Regions from separate parts of the Metabacillus flavus genome, predicted to be linked through region 1. Evidence: predicted binding sites of a transcription regulator. Region 1 holds the regulator's gene; each other region holds the start of a gene.
The links. Region 1 encodes CtsR, which represses protease genes until heat stress. Its sites were predicted from a motif close to ATGGTCAATAAAGGTCAAACA; they were not measured.

Region 1 (7,060 bases):
AGCAAATACTCGATTCGGTTGAACTTTGTTTTTGCGGGGAGAGGTTTTTTGAGGAATACGCTTGGGATAGAGGAAGGAAAAGCGAAGGGGGATACTCGATCCGGCCGGCACCCGCATTCCCGCGAGGCATGTCGATTGTGGAGGAATCGATAATAAAACGGGGGTTTTCGATAACATATGAAGTTTTTCGATAATAAATAGGTTCGGCTTCGATCATCGATACAGAATCCTGATCGTAACGGTAACGCCCAAGAAGGTGGATTCAGCGCGCCGCTGAATCACTTCCGATCATGTTCAATCCTCCTGAAAAGTCGATATCCGCTCATTTTAGTCGATATAAGCTTAGAAATAGCCAATATCCTCTCCAGCTGCGTCCAATGCTGTACCTAAGCGAAGGAATGGATCTCGATTCTCGCCCCAATTCCCTCCTGATGCCTCACCATTTCAGCAGTGTCGATCAAAAATGGGCGAGGTGTAATCAAAAATCCACCATTTCAATCAATCCCTCCTAAATACGGGCGGCCCCTGGCACCCCCCCTAAGTTCCTTCCCATAACGCCAAATCCTCCCGATCGATACCCACCCCATTTGCGCCGATATATCCAAAACTTCTCCGCCCCCATACCAGAATCCCATCGTTTCCCCCCCTTCCATAAAGGGTATAAAAAAAGAATGATTTTTTAAGAATGAAAGTTTGAAGGGGAGAATTAATGGAAACCATGAAGGATATTATCATATCTAAAGAATTTACGATGATGGCCAGAATTATTTTTACGGCTTTCCTATGCGGCTTTATTGGTGCAGAACGTGAATTGAAGGGGCATCCGGCAGGTTTTAGAACTCATTTAATTGTTGGTATAGGGGCATGTTTGCTGATGCTACTTTCTCTTTACGGGTTTGAAGACTACTTGGAGGAGTACCCCAGTACTCAATTTGATCCTTCCCGGATTCCATCCTATGTGATTAGCGGAATTGGCTTCCTGGGGGCTGGGACTATTTTAGTTAAGGGAAGCAGTATCCATGGGCTGACAACCGCTGCGTCCATTTGGATTTCGGCCGGACTGGGACTGGTGATAGGAGCCGGGATGTATATGCTTGCTTGTTTTACGGCAATTGTTGTAGTGATGAGCCTTTCTTTACTGAACCGCGTGCAATGGAGTTTTAATAAAAAGAAAGAAAGGGAAAGAATGAAAATAAAGGTGCAGCCAGAGGAAAGTCTGGAGGAAGTGCTGAGGGCATTGGAGCATAATGACCTGGTTGTGTATAAAATGAGCATAAATAATTCCGGCAATGATCAAAATGAACCGGTTTATATCTTAGAGGTATCAAAAAAGGACGATTGGGATTCGTAATGGAATGCCTCCTCGAATGAAATAGTTGAAAAAAAAGCGCGGACGTCATATATTTATATTAGTCAAATATAGTCAAAGTCAAGTGAGGAGGAGGCTTGATGAGAAACATTTCGGATATTATCGAGCAGTATTTAAAGCAGGTCCTCGATATGAGTGAAGAAGAAATCGTTGAACTGAAGAGAAGCGAGATTGCCGATAAGTTCCAGTGTGTGCCCTCTCAGATTAATTATGTGATTAATACCCGCTTTACTGTCGAACGGGGATATATGGTTGAAAGCAAGCGCGGAGGCGGAGGCTACATCAGGATTATTAAAGTTCAGTCCAACGATGAGGCCCATCTTCTGGATCAGATTTTGGAGCTTGCAGGGGACAGAATTCCGCAGGCATCTGCAGAGGATATTGTTATGAGGCTGGCAGCGGAGCAGGTTATAACTCCGCGTGAAGCTAAGATTATGATAAGTGTGATGGATCGTTCAGTTCTTTATGTAGATTTGCCTTTAAGAGATGAATTACGGTCAAGAATGCTAAAGGCAATGCTGACGTCCCTTAAATATAAATAAACGTAAGGCAGGTGATCCTCATTGATTTGTCAGGAGTGCCATGAAAGACCGGCAACGTTCCATTTCACCAAAGTGGTTAATGGTGAAAAAGCAGAAGTGCATATTTGTGAACACTGTGCGAAAGAGAATAGTAATATGATGGTATTCGGAAGCGACGGCGGCTTTTCTATCAATTCCCTTTTATCAGGACTTCTAAATTTTGAAACGAAGCTTGGAAAGTCTGATGCATCCTCGATGTATCGGGCAGAGGAGGTTCGTCAATGCCCCCGCTGCAAGATGACGTTCCGTGAGTTCGGCAAGGCAGGCAGATTCGGATGTCCGGATTGCTATCGGACATTTCAAAGTGAAATTACGCCTATTTTAAGAAAGGTTCATAGCGGCAACACTGTTCATGGAGGCAAAATCCCTAAGCGCATTGGAGGAAGCATTCATCTCCAAAAGAAAATGGAAGAGCTGAAGAAGCAGATGCAGCATCACATTTCACAGGAGGAATTTGAAAAAGCAGCCGAGCTCAGGGACGAAATTAAAGGGATTGTCAGAAAAATGAATGCGGATAGAGGGGAGGAGGCTTAAGATGTCATTGCAGGATTTTATGAACAATGCAATGAGTGCGTGGATGAGCCAGGAAGGCCCGGACTCAGACATCGTATTGAGCAGCAGAGTGAGACTTGCCCGGAATATAGAGCAGTTCCGCTTTCCAACCTTAGCATCAGAAGAAGAATTCCAGAACATTCTCAAGCTTTTCGAAGAACAGTTTTCAGATCAGACGTTTCCTGATATCGGGTCCTTCGTCCTGCTAAAGATGAGTGAGCTCGAACCCGTGCAAAAGAGGGTATTGGTGGAGAAGCATTTGATTAGTCCGAGTCTGGCAGATGACTCATCCTTCTCCGGATGCCTGCTTTCTGTTAATGAAGAAGTGAGTATCATGGTGAATGAAGAGGACCACATTCGAATACAATGTTTGTTCCCGGGTCTTCAAGTAAAAGAGGCACTTGAAGTGGCAGGGAAGCTTGATGACTGGATTGAAAAAGAAGTAGATTATGCTTTTGATGAGAATAGAGGATATCTGACAAGCTGTCCGACTAACGTAGGCACTGGGATGAGAGCATCTGTAATGATGCATCTTCCTGCACTCGCCTTGACGAAGCAAATGAACCGAATTGTACCGGCAATTAACCAGCTTGGTCTGGTTGTTAGAGGAATTTACGGGGAAGGCAGCGAAGCTTTAGGTAACCTATTCCAAATTTCAAACCAGATCACGCTTGGAAAGTCGGAAGAGGATATAGCCGAGGATCTTCTCAGTGTTGTTCAGCAATTAATTGCCCAGGAACGCTCTGCAAGAGAAGCGGTGCTGCAAGCATCAAAAATTCAGCTTGAGGATCGCATTTATCGGTCGTATGGCATTTTGGCTAACAGCAGGATCATTGAATCGAAAGAAACAGCGAGATGTTTATCCGATGTTAGATTGGGAATTGATATAGGACTAATACAAAACGTTTCCAAAAATATTTTAAATGAACTGATGATTTTAACACAGCCGGGTTTTCTGCAGCAGTATTCAGGTACTGGACTGACACCGGATGAGCGGGATATCCGCAGAGCCGCATTAATTCGTGAACGTTTAAAAATGGAGATAGATGGAGGCTGATAGGTATGATGTTCGGCAGATTTACAGAGAGAGCGCAAAAAGTACTGGCACTGGCTCAGGAAGAAGCCGTTAGACTGGGACATAACAATATTGGAACAGAACATATCCTTCTTGGTCTTGTACGCGAAGGAGAAGGAATTGCTGCAAAAGCTTTGAATGCACTTGGATTGGGTTCAGAGAAAATTCAAAAAGAAGTGGAAAGTCTGATTGGCAGAGGCCAGGATATTTCTCAAACCATCCATTACACTCCGCGTGCCAAAAAGGTCATTGAGCTTTCAATGGATGAAGCGCGCAAGCTTGGTCATTCCTATGTAGGAACAGAGCACATCCTTCTTGGGTTAATCCGCGAAGGTGAAGGAGTAGCAGCTCGAGTACTTAATAATCTGGGTGTAAGTTTAAACAAAGCAAGGCAGCAGGTTCTTCAGCTGCTCGGAAGCAATGAGTCCTCTTCCGGCCATCAGGGCGGAGGGATGGCGAATGCCAATACACCTACTTTAGATAGCCTGGCACGCGATTTAACGGTGATTGCACGCGAAGGAAGCCTTGATCCGGTTATCGGACGCGGGAAGGAAATTCAGCGTGTTATTGAGGTGCTAAGCCGCAGAACGAAGAACAACCCTGTCCTTATCGGGGAACCGGGTGTAGGTAAAACGGCGATTGCTGAAGGCCTTGCCCAGCAAATCGTTCAAAATGAAGTTCCGGAAATTCTTCGGGATAAGCGGGTAATGACACTTGATATGGGTACGGTTGTTGCCGGAACGAAATACCGCGGAGAATTTGAGGACCGCCTGAAAAAAGTGATGGATGAGATTCGCCAGGCAGGCAATATCATTCTTTTCATTGATGAGCTTCATACACTGATCGGTGCAGGCGGAGCAGAGGGAGCCATTGATGCTTCCAACATTCTGAAGCCGTCCCTTGCACGCGGTGAGCTTCAGTGCATCGGTGCTACAACTCTTGATGAATACCGTAAATATATTGAAAAAGATGCAGCGCTTGAAAGACGCTTCCAGCCTATTACAGTGGATGAACCGACTGTAGCGGAAAGTATTCAAATCCTGAGCGGCCTCCGCGACCGCTATGAAGCACATCACCGTGTTTCAATCACAGATGAAGCGATTGATGCAGCGGTTAAGCTTTCCGACCGTTACATCTCGGACCGATTCCTTCCGGATAAAGCAATCGATTTAATTGATGAAGCGGGATCTAAAGTGAGACTGCGTTCCTTCACTACACCTCCTAATTTGAAAGAATTAGAGATGAAGCTTGAAGAAGTAAGAAAAGAAAAGGATGCAGCTGTACAGAGCCAGGAATTTGAAAAAGCTGCTTCTTTACGCGATACAGAGCAAAGACTTCGTGAACAGCTGGATGAAACGAAGAAAACGTGGAAAGAAAAGCAGGGCCAGGAAAATTCTGAAGTGACGGTTGAAGATATTGCAATGGTCGTATCCAACTGGACAGGAGTTCCTGTATCACGCCTTGCCCAGACAGAAACAGATAAGCTTCTGAACATGGAGCAGCTTCTGCACTCCCGTGTAATCGGCCAGGATGAAGCAGTAGTCGCAGTAGCCAAGGCTGTCCGCAGAGCGAGAGCCGGCTTGAAGGATCCTAAGCGTCCAATCGGTTCATTCGTTTTCCTTGGACCAACGGGTGTTGGTAAAACAGAACTTGCACGCGCACTTGCAGAATCCATTTTCGGCGATGAGGATGCGATGATCCGCATCGACATGTCCGAATACATGGAGAAGCATTCAACCTCCCGTCTGGTTGGTTCACCTCCCGGATATGTAGGGTATGAAGAAGGGGGCCAGCTGACTGAGAAGGTTCGCCGCAAGCCATACTCCGTAGTCCTTCTGGATGAGATTGAAAAAGCTCACCCGGACGTCTTTAACATCCTGCTTCAAGTTCTTGAGGACGGCCGTTTGACTGATTCAAAAGGAAGAACTGTTGATTTCAGAAATACCATTCTGATCATGACATCCAACGTAGGAGCAAGCGAACTGAAACGGAATAAATATGTCGGCTTTAACGTTCAGGATGAAAGTCAGAACTACAAAGACATGAAGGGGAAAGTAATGGGCGAGCTGAAAAAAGCGTTCCGTCCTGAATTCATTAACCGGATTGACGAGATTATCGTGTTCCATTCCCTGGAGAAGAAACACTTGAAGGAAATCGTTACACTTATGTCCGGCCAGCTTACTAAACGTCTTGCAGAACAGGACCTATCCCTGTCGCTCACAGATGCTGCCATTGAAAAGATCACAGAGGAAGGCGTAGACCTTGAATATGGGGCGAGACCTCTTCGCAGAGCCATTCAGAAGCATGTAGAGGATCGTTTATCTGAAGAGCTTCTCAGAGGCAATATTGATAAAGGGCAAAGCATTACGCTTGACGTAGAAGGCAACGATTTTGTGGTGAAACAAGCAGAAAAATTAAATCAATAGCATGTTGAAGCAGAGGCATACATTTTATTCCGTATGCCTCGCTTTCTATTTTAAACAGAGCTGGAAAAAAGAGAGGTTGGACCATGGCAAAAACGAAAACGAAATTTATGTGCCAGTCATGCGGCTATGAGTCTGCGAAATGGATGGGGAAATGTCCCGGATGCGGCGCGTGGAATACGATGAACGAAGAAACGTTTAAAACAGGCACCGGAACTGGCTCAAGAAGAGCTGCCTTTCAGCATACCGCTCAGACCGCTCAAAAGGCATCTCCCATAACAAAAATTGAAACATCATCAGAACCGCGCATTATGACAAAAATGAAGGAATTGAACCGTGTCCTTGGCAACGGAATTGTAAAGGGCTCTCTAGTTCTGATCGGGGGAGATCCCGGTATCGGGAAATCCACGCTGCTTCTCCAGGTATCCTCCCAGCTCGCTGATTTGGGTAACCGGGTTCTTTATATTTCCGGGGAGGAATCCGTTAAGCAGACAAAGCTTCGAGCGGACCGCCTTGATGTTTCATCAGATGAGCTGCTCGTTTTAGCTGAAACCGATATGGAATTTATCACGAAAGCCATTGATGAATCCGGGCCGGCTTTTGTCGTTATTGATTCCATTCAAACCGTATATCAGAGCGAGATTACCTCTGCACCTGGAAGTGTTTCGCAAGTAAGGGAATGTACAGCAGAATTGATGAGAATTGCGAAGACGAAGGGAATCGCAATTTTTATCGTAGGCCATGTTACAAAGGAAGGCTCCATAGCGGGTCCGCGTCTGCTTGAGCATATGGTGGATGCTGTTCTGTATTTTGAAGGCGAACGCCATCATACATATCGGATTCTCCGTGCAGTAAAAAACCGCTTCGGTTCCACCAATGAGATGGGTATTTTTGAAATGAAGGAAGCGGGCCTTGCTGAAGTTTTGAATCCATCGGAAATTTTCCTGGAGGAGAGGTCAAAAGGGGCTGCAGGCTCAACAGTTGTTGCATCGATGGAAGGAACGAGGCCTGTCCTCGTCGAAATACAAGCATTAATCTCTCCGACAAGTTTTGGAAATCC
Region 2 (7,060 bases), 1.3 Mb from region 1:
GACACCTTCAGCTGTTCAAAAATATGCTCTTTTTTCACGTCTGGCTTTAAAAGCTTGTACATCGTTTCGGTAAACGCCGGGTACGTATTAAATAGTGTCCCGTCAAAATCCCATAAAATATGCATCTCAACTATCACCCTTATTTTTCAGCTAAGTCCTCTGTACTTAGCCGTTGTGAGTTCCTGAATATATTCCTTCAAGTCAGGCATATCCGCCTCCCGGGCAATCCGGATCGACCGTTCAATATCATAAGGAACCCGTATAAGCTGAATGGAGAACGGTCCTTCTGCCTCTTCACCTTCCAGCCCTTCAAGAACAGCATAGGAAGCCTGATTCATATCCAGCGGATTTCCCACACTTCCTGCATTAAACAGCATTTTATCTTTATATTGATGCACAAATGCCTGATGCACATCTCCATAGCCTGCTATATCAGGCTGCATAAGAGATTCTCCAGTCATTTCTGTATTCTCAAACATGCTCATTCTCCGTTCAATTGAATCCCAAGGCTGGATCCTTGTATAAATGCTAAATGGCGAAGCATGAAATAACCGGATTAATCGGCCGCTCATGGTTAGTTCAGCTGAAAAGGGAAGCAGTGTTAAATAACGGCGGTCCTCATCTGTCAGCTGATCCTGATGCCATTTCAGCGTTTCAAATTCCGTTTCTTTCGTTATAAAATCATCCCAGTTTCCTTTTACCGTTATTTCACAATGCTCTCTGACCATGGCAATCGCATCATGGGATTGCGGGCCTTTCCCTGCCAGGTCACCGAGGCAAATAATTTTTTCGATTCTTCTAAATTGAATATCGTCCAGAACGGCTTCAAGCGCCGGGACATTCCCATGTATATCCGAAATTACAGCTATTCGGTTCAATTGACGTCACTCCTTCTTCCAGACAGGTTCCATTTTAACATAAAATCATCCTCTCCCTGGTTTCTTTTTCAGAAGCAGTGCCCCCAGAAATAAAAGGCTTATGTAGCCAATGACAGGATAGATGGCAGAAATTAATTTACCATAGCCTATAAAACTCAAGAAAAAACAAACGGCCAGAATGATAGCAATCATACCCATTCTGGGAACACGGATAAATTGAGAAAGCAGGCGTTCCATCCCATATAAGTTCCCAATAATGGAGGTGAGGACCTCTCCAAAAATAACTAAAACGTACAAATAATATGCAGCCGAAAAGACTGTATTCATTACCTCAGCCATCGGAACTTCAAACTTCACAGCACCCGGCACAAAAAGGAGGGCCAAGTGGCTTCCGAGCATTATGATCATTAATATCAGTCCGCCGAGTCTGCCGCCTTTTTTTAACACTTCCTCATCTTTGATCTCAGCTGCAAGCGGAACGAGCACAGCCTGAGCAAGTCCAAGATTATAGGCTGCATAGCAGACAGAGGAGACGGCCCACCCATGATCGAACAGCCTCATACCGGTAAAAACAGCATTCGCGCCGCCCTCGGTAATAGCGCTGGTCAACACGACCAGACTGAGCAGAAGCAGCATCGGCACAACCAGCATATTGACGCCGACCACTCCATGCAGCCCTTTCGCCATAATCATTAGTGTCAAAACAATACTAATCAGCACCCCAATTGAAGCAGGAAGGCCTAACCGTTCCTCAAATATAGCTCCGGCTCCGGAAACCATTACAGAGGTTACCCCAAATAAAAGGAGCAGCATGACTGCATTTACTGCTTGCCCTGCATGCCTCCCTAATAAATAGATATTCATTTCTTTAAAGGAGGGAGCTTGGATTCTTGAGGCGATCACCATCAGCTTTGTTCCAAGATGAATAAATAAACTTCCTGCAAGGAGAATCCCGATGGTTCCCGCCGCACCAAAACGGGTAAAGAATTCAACAATTTCTTTTCCGGTGGCAAAGCCTGCCCCGACTACTGTTCCTACATACACAAAAGCGATCTGCACGACTATAAAGCTTTTATTTAGCATGACGGTCCATCCCTCCCCTTCTTTTTAAAGGTATGAGACAAGTTCCTTGAAAAGAAGGTGAAAGATGGATTAAAGTCATTGGCAAACCTAAAAAAATTTTTCAAACAAAATACTTGAAAGTCAAAAAAGGTCAAATTATAATAATAGTCAAAGATAGTCAAAGTCAGTAAAATTTTAAGGAGGTTGTTTTTTTATGCAATGTCAAAACTGTAAGCAAAATCAGGCAACCGTTCAGCTAAATGTTCAAATTAACGGAGCCCGTAAACAATTACAGCTCTGCAATACATGCTTTTCACATTATGAAAGTCAAATTCCTTCCGGCGGTTTCAGCGGCGGAGGATTCTCTTCCTTCCCTTTCGATCAGTTCTTTAAAAACGCAGGCAGTCAGGATGAAGGTACACCTGGTGCAGAGAATCAAAAATCCGGCCGCAATGGCGGAGGGCTTCTTGATCAAATGGGCCGCAATCTTACCCATGCTGCAAAAGCAGGGCTAATCGATCCAGTCATCGGCCGGGAAGAAGAAGTAAACCGGGTTATTGAAATTCTTAACCGGCGCAACAAAAACAATCCGGTTCTTATTGGTGAACCTGGGGTTGGTAAAACAGCTGTAGCTGAAGGTCTCGCATTGAAAATTTCTGAAGGGAAAGTTCCTTCTAAGCTATTGAAAAAAGAAGTATATCTGCTCGACGTAGCATCCCTCGTTGCAAATACGAGCATGCGCGGCCAATTCGAAGACCGGATGAAAAAACTCATTGCCGAGCTTCAATTACGTAAAAACGTTATTTTATTTATTGATGAAATTCACCTAGTAGTCGGAGCAGGATCTGCGGAAGGCTCTATGGACGCCGGAAACATCTTGAAGCCTGCACTCGCACGGGGTGAAATGCAGCTGATTGGTGCGACGACATTGAAGGAATACCGCCAGATTGAAAAAGATGCTGCCTTAGAACGCCGCTTCCAGCCTGTCATGGTTCACGAACCATCCCTGGATAAAGCAATCGAAATTCTACAGGGCATTCAATCAAAATATGAAGACTATCATGGCGTTACATTCAGTGATGAAGCCATCCGGGCTTGTGTAAACCTTTCACACCGCTATATTCAGGATCGTTTTCTGCCTGATAAAGCGATTGATTTGCTTGATGAAGCCGGTTCAAAAGCGAATTTAAAAGCAGACCGGGTGGAGGAAGCCGATATTCATGATCAGCTCAGCAAGCTTGCAAAAGATAAAGAAAAAGCGGCTGCTGAAGAGAATTATGAACTTGCGGCAAAGCTCCGCCATGAAGAAATTTTGCTTGAAAAACAGCTTGAGAAACAGGATCATCAGGAAAAAATGAATGTTGGACTTAGTGAAATCCAGGCGATCATTGAACAAAAAACCGGTATCCCAGTAGGAAAGATTCAGGAAGACGAACAGGCCAAAATGAAAAACCTTGAAGAAAGCCTTGCTAAAAAAGTGATCGGCCAGGAAGAAGCGGTCCAAAAGGTAGCAAAAGCAGTACGCAGAAGCAGGGCCGGCTTGAAACGCAAAAATCGTCCAATCGGTTCCTTCCTCTTCGCAGGACCAACAGGTGTAGGGAAAACTGAGCTGACCAAAACCCTGGCAGAAGAACTGTTTGGAACGAAGGACTCCATGATTCGTCTTGATATGAGTGAATATATGGAGAAACATGCCGTATCCAAAATCATCGGTTCCCCTCCAGGATATGTCGGACATGATGATGGGGGCCAGCTCACAGAGAAAGTACGCAGAAACCCATACAGCATTCTGCTTCTCGATGAAATTGAAAAAGCCCATCCTGATGTCCAGCACATGTTTCTTCAAATCCTGGAAGACGGGCGTTTAACTGACAGTCATGGGCGCACGGTCAACTTTAAGGATACAGTCATCATCATGACCAGTAACGCAGGAACTTCCGAAAAACGAATGACTGTAGGATTTGATACGGAAGCAACATCAGCTATAAAAGAGAGCACACTGCTTGATTCACTCGGAACATTCTTTAAGCCAGAATTCCTGAATCGCTTTGATGCAATCATTGAGTTTCAATCGCTTGAAAGAAAGCATATGCTTTCAATAGTCGAACTCATGCTTGAAGAGCTTCAAGAAACCTTGCATGAAAAAAATATGAAGCTGACCGTTTCAGATGAAGCCAAAAACAGGCTGGCAGAACTGGGCTATCACCCTGCATTCGGTGCCCGTCCGCTTCGCCGGGTTATCCAGGAACAGCTGGAAGACCAAATTACAGACCTGCTCATTGATTACAATGAACTGGACCACGTACAGGCAAATGTTGAAAACGGGATCATCACTGTTTCAAGATCTAAATAATTATAGAGGTCTGTTTGAAAAGTTCGGCTGAGAGGAAATAATTGAAAATGAACCCCCCGTATGAGCATCCCGGGGGGTTCATTTTTTATTAAGTAATTTGAATAATTACGGGTTACGCTGATTGAAGCGGAAGGTGCGCGGCTCCAGCTTAGAGCAGCGGGAGAGCTGAGACCCCGCAGGCGCTTGCGCCGCATAGGCTCACCGCCCGCCCCGATGAAAGCAAGCAGCTCACATGGCCAAATCAAACAGCCCTCCAATTCAGAGGGCTGTTCTTTTTCCTTTATTATTATAATGCTTTGTCATCCACTTGGTTCAGCCACTTGGTAATTTCTCCGACTACTGATTCTACGGTGCCTTCATCAAATGGTGATTTCAGGCCAGCTTCTTCTACAAGACCGAGGAATGCTTTGCTTCCTCCCTGCCTGCAAAGGTTCAAATAACTGCTCCAAGCCGCCTCTCTGTCTTCATGAAGCTGTTTCCAATACTGAAGTGCGCAAATTTGGGCAAGGGTGTAATCAATATAATAGAAGGGAGAATTATAGATATGGCTTTGCTTTTGCCAAAAACCTCCCTGCTCGAGATAATAGCTGTCTTCATATTCCCGGTGCGGAAGATATTTCTTTTCCAGCTCTCTCCACGCAAGGTTTCTCTCGGCTGGTGAAGCATTTGGATTTTCATAGATGAAATGCTGAAATTCATCGACTGCAACTCCATAAGGAATGAACTTAAGCGCGCCGCTCAAATGAGAAAATTTATATTTTTCTGTGTCCTCTTTAAAGAAGAGCTCCATCCATGGCCATGTAAAAAACTCCATGCTCATTGAGTGGATTTCACAGGCTTCATGTGTCGGCCACTGATACTCCGCAACATCAAATCCGCGGCTCATGTACACCTGGAATGCGTGCCCAGCTTCATGTGTCAGCACATCAATATCCCCTGATGTACCGTTAAAATTAGCGAAAATATATGGTGACTCATAATCGGCAATATACGTACAGTAGCCTCCCCCTGCTTTGCCTTTTTTAGCAAGCAAATCAAGAAGATTTTTATCCGCCATAAACCGGAAGAATTCATCGGTTTCAGGAGAAAGCTCCTTATACATTTCTTTCCCATTATCCACAATCCAGTCTGGATCTCCTTTCGGAACCGCATTTCCGGACGTGTATTCAACAGGCTCATCATAATAAACCATTTCATCCATGCCAAGACGCTCTTTTTGGCGATCATAAAGGCTTGTCGCGATTGGAACGATATGCTCTTCAACCTGTTTCCTGAATTTACTGACCATCTCAGCGTTATAATCAATCCGGTTCATTCTTGCATATCCCAGCTCAGTAAATGTACGGAAGCCAAGCTTCTTAGCAATTCGGGTACGGATTTTCACAAGCTTGTCATAAATTTCGTCGAACTTATCCGCCTGGCTCGAAAAGAATTCAAATTTTGCTTCACTTGCCCGTTTGCGCAAATTGCGGTCTGTTGATTCTGCCAGGGGCTGAAGCTGCACAAGGGTATATTCTTTTCCGTCAAATTCAATTTTCGCTGATGCTACAAGCTTCGTATACTCACTGGACAGCTTGTTTTCTTCCTGAAGATCTGCAAGCACATCTTCCTTAAAGGTCTTCAGCTGCGTTTCAGCAAGATCAAAAAGCTGCTGTCCCCATTGCGCTTCTAATTTTTCACGGTATTTAGACCGGACAAGCTCCTCATAAAACTCAGTCACAAGCGCCTGGATATGCGGCTGAAGTTCATCCATGAAATCCTGCTCTGCTTTATAAAATTCATCATTTGTATCAATAGAATGGCGGATATAGCAAATGTTCGACATCGTATCTGCTGCATTCCTGATTTTATAAATTTTCTTCATTGCCTGATCCTGATCTTCAAAACTGCCAGCTTCTCTAAATAAAGAGAGGGCTTCCTTAAATTCAGTCTGAATTTGATTCAGATCGGGTCTTTTGTATATGTATTGTTCAAAACGCATTGTAACACTGCCTTTCCTTTGAAATAACCTGCTTTACAGTTATTCTTCATCCGGACGTAAAATCCCTTCTCAGGATGATTTCCTTTTTCCTATTAAGATTGGCATGATTTATCCGATATAGGAAGTAGACAAAGGGCTCATGCCCGCACCGGTGCTATAAGAAAACCGGAATACAGAATGTACAAAGGTTTGGTGAAATCATGGATAAAACAACACTTATAGGTCTCATATTAGGAATTGCCGGAGTCGGCGTGGGAATGGTCCTGAAAGGAGTCAACCTTTCTGTACTGATTAACCCAGCTGCGATCCTAATCATCATCGTCGGTACTGCAGCCGCTGTTGTAACAGCTTTTCCGGCTGACGAAGTAAAAAGAGTTCCAAAGCTATTCGGGGTCTTATTTAAAGAGAGAAAAATACCATCCATTCAAGAGCTGATTCCCATGTTTTCCGAATGGGCACAAGTTGCCAGGAAAGAAGGACTCCTAGCCCTTGAAGCAAAGCTTTCAGACGTAGATGATATGTTTCTTAAAAACGGATTGAGCATGGCTGTTGACGGACAGAATGCGGATTTTATTCGTGATGTGATGAGCGAGGAAATAGAAGCGATGGAAGACCGGCATGCTTCAGGAGCAGCTATTTTCACCCAGGCCGGTACATACGCTCCTACTCTTGGAGTTCTTGGGGCTGTAGTCGGACTGATTGCTGCTCTTTCCCATATGGACAAAACAGATGAACTCGGACACGCGATTGGAGGAGCTTTCATCGCCACCCTCCTCGGAATTTATA
Region 3 (7,060 bases), 3.3 Mb from region 1:
ATCATACCGCGTTTGATACCGAACTTGTCGTTCAATACTTTCGCGAATGGTGCAAGGCAGTTCGTTGTGCAAGATGCGTTAGAAATAACATCGTGAGAAGCAGCATCGTATTTATCATGGTTAACACCCATAACGATTGTGATGTCCTCATCTGTTGCAGGTGCAGAGATGATTACTTTTTTAGCGCCGGCTTCGATATGTTTCGCAGCGTCAGCACGTTTTGTGAAGAAACCAGTTGATTCAACAACTACTTCTACTCCCATTTTTCCCCAAGAAAGTTTAGCAGGATCGCGCTCTGCAGTTACCTGGATTGTTTTTCCGTCCACGATCAGGTTGTTGCCGTCTACAGATACTTCTGCGTCAAGCTTGCCGTGTACAGAGTCATATTTTAGTAGGTGAGCAAGCATGTTAGCGTCTGTTAGATCGTTTACTGCTACTACCTCTACGTTTGAATTTTTCAAAGCTGCGCGGAAAACGTTACGTCCAATACGTCCGAAACCGTTAATACCAATTTTAGTTGCCATGAATGTTTCCTCCTTTTAAAGTGAGAAATTATTTTTTATATTTAGGGACTGTTAATCCCTTAATAACTCTTTCGCTGCGCCCTCATCAGTCACAAGGATTGAATCGAGCGATTGTTTCATGTAGGCGTGGATTGCTTTTGCTTTTGATGAACCGCCGGCAACGGCAATAACATTTTTCAGGTTCGCCAGGTCATCAAGCTGAATTCCTACTGTATGAACCTTGTGAACGACTTTGCCTGTTTCATCAAAGTAATAGCCGAATGCTTCTGCCACAGCTTTGCCATGTTCAATTTTCTCCATGTCAAAAGCAGCAGTTCTCCGCCGTTCTGCCATTGTCATAGCATCTCCTATTCCATGTACCACCATACTAGAAGACTTGATGATTTTCAAAAGTTCTTTAATAGAAGGTTCTTCTATCAAGGACTGCCAGGCTTCAGCGCTTAGCTGGTCAGGTACATGAAGCAGACGATAATTCCCCATTGCGCGCTCCGCCATCTTCGCACAAATCGTATTCGCCTGATTTTCCACGTTTTCGCCCAGGCCCCCTCTTGCAGGAACAAAAAGCAAATCACGATTTGAATCAGGTGTCATCATTTCTGCCACAGCAGCAAGGGTGGTGCCTCCGGTAACCGCGACGGTATTATCTCCGGAAAGGTGTTCTTTTATGCAGGTCACACAAGCACGGCCCATCTCTTTCTTAACCCAGGACGACTGATCGCTGTCACCTGAGACAATAATGACCCGTTTCAGATTCAGCTTCTCTCTTAGTTTATTTTCCATAAGAGTCAGACCTAAAACATCTTTCATCATTTCTTCAAGGGCTTTCAAGAGATTCGTTCCGTCTTCAGTCAGCGTCATTCCGGAAGTTTCGATGGAGATCAGATTTCGGTCTTTTAAGAACTGAACCTCTGCGCGTAAAATTCGTTCACTGATGCCAAGGCTGATGGAAAGGCTTCTGCGTCCAATTGGCTGCATAAGTCGTATGTATTGCAAGATCTGATACCTTTTTTGCATCAGCTTGAGCAGATCGGGAACTAGTTTCTTTTGTACCTCTATCATTTCTCTCATCTACGCAATCCTTTCAAACGAGTCATCGGGACTTTTTGGGTCCCTATGAGACATATTATGTCCCGCTTGCTGCAAAAAAAATCTCCCTGCTACAAATTCATTTTAACAGGGAGAAGAAGGTTATTCAATCCTAACGTGCTCATGTATCCGCTTACTTAAAAAATCTTTTTTTACCCGGCCGTATGCAAGCTCTTTTCCGGCATATTCGATGACGGGAATCATTAAACCATACTTTTCTACTAATGCATCGTCACAATGGATATCTACGATTTTAAAGGTCAAATCCATCTCACGGGATAATTCTTCTACGAGCTGAATGGCTTCCTTGCACAAATGACAATTTTCTCTGGAGTACACCGTAAGGTTAATCATTGCTCGCCTCCGTGTAGCGCCTTCTTATAGAAGAAGCAGGAATTTTCAGCTGGTCTCTGTATTTTGCAATCGTCCGTCTCGAAAGCTTTAAATCATGCCGCTCGAGCATGACGGCAGCAATCATCTGATCAGACAGCGGTGAAGTCTTGTCTTCGTTATTTATCAATCGCATCAGCATCTCTTTCGCGGCGGCTGCAGACTGGTCTGATTCTGTTATTGATCCGATTTTGTTGGTAAGAAAGAATTTCATTTCCAGAGTACCGTACGGTGTCTGAACATACTTTCCTTTTAAAGCCCGGCTAACGGTCGATTCGTGAATGCCGCACGCCTCCGCTAAATCATTTAGAGTCAGCGGTTTGAGCAGCTCCGTTTTTCCTGTTTGAAAGAAGGCTTGCTGAACAGACAAAATTTCTTTCATTACTTTTACCATTGTTTCTTTCCTTTGGTCAAGCGTTTTGAGTAGCCACATGCCCTGCTGCTGTTTCGCAGAAAGATACTTTTTCAGCTCTTCCTGCCCGGATTGGTTTTTCAAAGCCTCATATTCTGAGCTGATGCTGATTTCAGGCAAAGCTGCTTCATTGCACCCCGCTTCAAACCCTTCTCCTGCCCGCTCGATAACGAGATCCGGAATGATATAAGAAGCGTGGGTTCCTTCATAGGTGCTGCCGGGTTTAGGATGAAGCGTTTGGATATAATCATAGGTGTCTTGTATTTCTTGTATTTTATAGCCGGATATTCTGGCAAGCTCTTTCCAGGAATGATCAGCAAAGAGCTTAAAATAACGGCTTATAATGTCCATTGCCGACTTGGGTTTCCTTTGATGGCGGCTTATCTGGAGGATAAGGCATTCCTGAAGATTTCTCGCCCCTACCCCTGCCGGATCCAGGCTCTGGAGGATACGGAGACATTCTTCTTCTTCTGCAGCCGAAAAACCATGGCACCGGATTCCCGCATTCTCATCCAAGTAACCGTTTTCATCAACCTGTTCTGCAAACATTCTCGTTCCTTTTACGATCCGGTTTGTCTCGCCAATCATTCTCAGCTGGTCAAACAGATATTCTGCCAGACTGCGGGATTGAGAACCAATCAAATCAATTTGACTGTAATCCCCGCTTGCCCCTTGAGATCTTCTTCTATGGTAAAATACATTAGGATTTACTTGTTCATTTATTTCGATTAAAGGGTTATCCAGAGCCAGCTCCTGGACATATTGCTCTAACTCCATTGCATTGTATTGAAGAAGGGTGATCGCTTGCTTCAGCTCTTGTGATAAATGAAGCTTCAGCGACTGCTCCTGCGATAATCCTGTTTTCATGTTCATATCCATCCCCCCTTCCTTCATTTTACATGAAGTAAAGAACGTTTAGGAGAAAAATCAGAAAGGAGAATCTTTCATGAGCGAACTTTTTTCGATTCCTTATTTTGAACAGAATTTCCGCCAGCATGTGGAGCTGAACAATGGGAAAATGAACAAAACCGATGCAATGAACAGCTATTACCGTTCTGTCGTATCGACGCTTGTCCAGGACCAGCTAACGAAAAATGCAGAAGTGCTTAAGCGGATTCAGCATCTTGATGAGGCTTATAACACAGTAAAGAGCGAACAAAAAAAGTAGAAAACTTTCCCTCTTCACATTTCCAAAAAAATTTGATATGATCCTCTAATCAGCAGTAGATTCTGCTGCTGCACACACGTCCATTCCAGGCCAGTGCCACGTGCACTGGAGTGTACATATGATCTTGTTCTCCAAGGAATAGACAATGAACGCTTAAATTTTAATGAATAAACGCCCATCCGATTCCGGAGCGGGCGTTTTTTAGTGCTATGACAAGGTTTACTGCTCAGGTTGTGAATGGATGGCATGAGATTCCGCAAGGCTGAAGATGCTCACTGCCCGCCTAAAGAAAAACCGAGGAACCTGGATCCTATTCCATAGCAGCGATAACCGCCTATAACAAAAAGCCCCCCAGCGATAGCCAGGAGGACTGTGAATGATATGTATGGCGCGCTCGAAGGGATTCGAACCCCCGACAGACGTGGTACCGGAAACCACCGCTCTATCCAACTGAGCTACGAGCGCCTTTAGTGTCAGCAAGGAATATTATATGACACTAAAGCTGATTAATCAAGCTTTTTATCGCACATTAACGGGCAGTACTATTTTCCGCCTCAAGACTTGCTAAAATACGGATAAGAATTATCGGATAAACTGCCCCTAGCCATGCGTAGGCTCATGGAAGTTTTACTTTAAGAATCGAGCTTCCGTTTACGTAAAGGTTTTTCAAGGGAATAGTACTCTTCCTCTAAATCAAGCAGCTTTTCATTCAATAAAGACCTTGCATCCTCTACACCCTGATTGTAGAAATAGGGACCCAATTCATTCCCGATATATTCAAGAAAGATCTCTGCCGCTAAATCCCCAATTTCTTCATCCCATTCTTTGTATAAATAGTCCTGCAATTTTGACACCATATCTGCCTTTGCTTCTTTTTTAATTTTAATCATCCGTCCCAGCCCTTTCCTGTCCGAATTCGGCAATCCGTTTTGTTGAATCCTATCTTACCATTCTAAGATTCTTTTGGGGAATTTGAGCCCTTCCAAAAACATATTCAGGCAGGCTCCGTGCCTATTAAGAAAATGCAATCACCGATCCGCAGTTTGTTGCTTTTAATTGAAGCAATCGCCTGTTTAAATAATGTTTTATCGGGTATCATGAATACAGTCAGCATAGACTGATAAAAGCACCTGTAATCCGGTTGTTTTTGTTTGACCTTTATTGACCATAATTGTATGATGAGAGTACATAATGAAATTACATATTAAACAAGGGAGGCTATACTGTGAATTTAATTCCTACAGTAATTGAGCAAACGAACCGCGGAGAGCGTGCATACGATATTTATTCCCGCTTGCTGAAAGACCGAATCATCATGCTTGGGAGCGGAATTGACGACAACGTAGCAAATGCTGTTGTTGCTCAGCTCTTGTTTCTTGAAGCAGAAGATCCTGAGAAGGATATTTCCATTTACATCAATAGCCCAGGCGGATCCATTACAGCTGGTATGGCTATTTATGACACGATGCAATTCATTAAGCCGGATGTCAACACGATTTGTATCGGAATGGCTGCATCCATGGGAGCATTCTTGCTTGCAGCAGGAACAAAAGGAAAGCGTTATGCCCTGCCAAACAGTGAGGTTATGATTCATCAGCCGCTTGGAGGAGCTCAAGGTCAAGCAACTGAAATCGAAATTGCTGCGAAGCGCATTCTATTCCTTCGTGAAAAACTGAACCAGATTCTGGCTGAGCGTACTGGACAGCCGATTGAAGTCATTGGACGCGATACAGACCGCGACAACTTTATGACAGCAGACAGAGCGCTTGAGTATGGTTTGATCGATAAGGTAATGACACGCAACCTGCTTGCCGATAAAGATAAATAATATGGAACAAAAGCGCAGGCGATAGACGGAGATACACCTAGTAATACTTATCCACATTGAGTCATTTCTTAATTTCCTAAACAGAGAAAAGAGTCTGGGACAAAACTAACCAGAAATAATGAATAAAGGGTTCCGATCAGATGTTTTTCTGATCGGAACCCTTTTTTGTGATGAAATCCACACTTCTCTGGACTTTTATGTGTTCATGGCGGTGTACTTTTTCAAGTTCACCGCCATGAAGGCAAAACCTAATTCGTTTTCTACCTTGTCTTTGCCCCTTACGGACATTCGGTTGAAACGCAAATTAGCCTTCAGATATCCAAAAACTGGTTCTACGTCAATTTTTCGTTGAGCGTAGATGGAACCCGTTTTTTCATCCGAAAGCTGCTGCTTGATCTGATTTTTCTGTTGCTCCCACTTCTCGTTGTAATAGACCTTGCGGTTATTCCCATCCTTCGCTTTTGTACATTGAGCGCGTAGAGGGCAATCGGAACAGTCCTCGCATTCATATACTTTGATCTCTCGCTTAAAGCCGGTGCGATCGGTGCGATGGGATAAATAGCGGAACGTCAATCGTTTCCCTTTTGGACATGTGAACGAATCGTCTTCTTCCTTGTACGCCCAATTGGCGGCGTGAAACTCGTTCTTCTTGAAACTCTTTTTGTTCTCTTTACGATAGGTATTATAGGTAATGAGCGGTGTACGTTTCCGATTCTCTAAGACATCCGCGTAGTTTTCTTCGCTTCCATACCCCGCATCCGCGACGATATACTCCGGGAGTTTGAAGAAGTGCTTCTCAATATGATTTAAAAATGGAATGAATGTGCGTGTATCCGTTGGGTTTGGAAATAAATCGTAAGCGAGCGTAAATTGACCTTGAGTCGCAATCTGAACATTATAACCGGGTTTGAGTTGTCCATTTTTCATGTAATCATCTTTCATTCGCATGAACGTCGCATCCGGATCGGTTTTTGAGTAACTGTTACGTTCCTTAAAGATTTTCATATCGTTTTCATATTTTTGTTTGCGCGTCACAAAATCTGTAAACATCTTATGAAGCTTCTTTGGTTCTTTGCGCATGGAACGAAGTTCTTTCCGTGCTTTCCCATCTTTACTTGCATCTATTTTTTGATTCAGTTCCTCCACTTTTTCTTCCAGTTGTTTCACGATTAAAGAGAGTTCTTCCGCCTTGAGTTCTTCCTCATGATCCCGGTCAATGGCCGGGATAATATCCTTTTCCAACAGTTCATCATAGATTTGGCTGGACTTCTCCACCAAGCTGTCACTGTACCTCTCCACCGATTTCCGCCAGACAAATGTAAACTTATTGGCGTTGGCTTCAATTTTGGTTCCATCAATAAAAATCGCCTCGGCATCAATTAGCTTTTTTTGAACCAGCTGACATCGAAATTGGACAAATCCTTGACGAAGAAGGTGTTTCACTTCCGGATGGACCCGGAACCGGTTAATGGTTCGATAACACGGGACATACCCTTGAGAAAGCCACATCATCCGAACGCTGTCTGTAAGGAGTCCCTCAATTTTTCTGCCAGAAAAAACAGATTGGGTATAGGCGCATAAGATAATTTTCATCATCATTCTCGGATGATAAGCTGGACACCCGGTCTCGCGTACGAAACTAGAAAAGGCTT

Region 2: J9317_RS07320 (ATP-dependent Clp protease ATP-binding subunit) is a predicted target of CtsR. The motif match lies at 2,078-2,098, and genes of this name have one in related genera.
Region 3: clpP (ATP-dependent Clp endopeptidase proteolytic subunit ClpP) is a predicted target of CtsR. The motif match lies at 4,729-4,749, and genes of this name have one in related genera.

Annotation. Positions count from the first base shown of each region.
Region 1 covers NZ_JAGVRK010000001.1:111,953-119,012, forward strand. Annotated here, with positions in the region: gene J9317_RS00590 (hypothetical protein) at 495-635, opposite strand; gene J9317_RS00595 (MgtC/SapB family protein) at 710-1,351, shown strand; gene J9317_RS00600 (CtsR family transcriptional regulator) at 1,450-1,911, shown strand; gene mcsA (protein-arginine kinase activator protein McsA) at 1,933-2,484, shown strand; gene mcsB (protein-arginine kinase McsB) at 2,486-3,559, shown strand; gene clpC (ATP-dependent protease ATP-binding subunit ClpC) at 3,565-6,003, shown strand; gene radA (DNA repair protein RadA) at 6,087-7,060, shown strand, end outside.
Region 2 covers NZ_JAGVRK010000001.1:1,413,652-1,420,711, reverse strand. Annotated here, with positions in the region: gene J9317_RS07335 (HAD-IA family hydrolase) at 1-125, opposite strand, end outside; gene J9317_RS07330 (metallophosphoesterase family protein) at 147-878, opposite strand; gene J9317_RS07325 (YkvI family membrane protein) at 924-1,961, opposite strand; gene J9317_RS07320 (ATP-dependent Clp protease ATP-binding subunit) at 2,155-4,293, shown strand; gene J9317_RS07315 (M3 family oligoendopeptidase) at 4,580-6,274, opposite strand; gene motA (flagellar motor stator protein MotA) at 6,475-7,060, shown strand, end outside.
Region 3 covers NZ_JAGVRK010000001.1:3,424,137-3,431,196, forward strand. Annotated here, with positions in the region: gene gap (type I glyceraldehyde-3-phosphate dehydrogenase) at 1-524, opposite strand, end outside; gene J9317_RS17555 (sugar-binding transcriptional regulator) at 576-1,592, opposite strand; gene J9317_RS17560 (glutaredoxin family protein) at 1,713-1,964, opposite strand; gene rpoN (RNA polymerase factor sigma-54) at 1,957-3,285, opposite strand; gene yvfG (protein YvfG) at 3,359-3,580, shown strand; tRNA gene J9317_RS17575 (tRNA-Arg) at 3,967-4,045, opposite strand; gene J9317_RS17580 (DUF2164 domain-containing protein) at 4,213-4,470, opposite strand; gene clpP (ATP-dependent Clp endopeptidase proteolytic subunit ClpP) at 4,806-5,408, shown strand; gene J9317_RS17590 (IS1182 family transposase) at 5,604-7,060, opposite strand, start outside.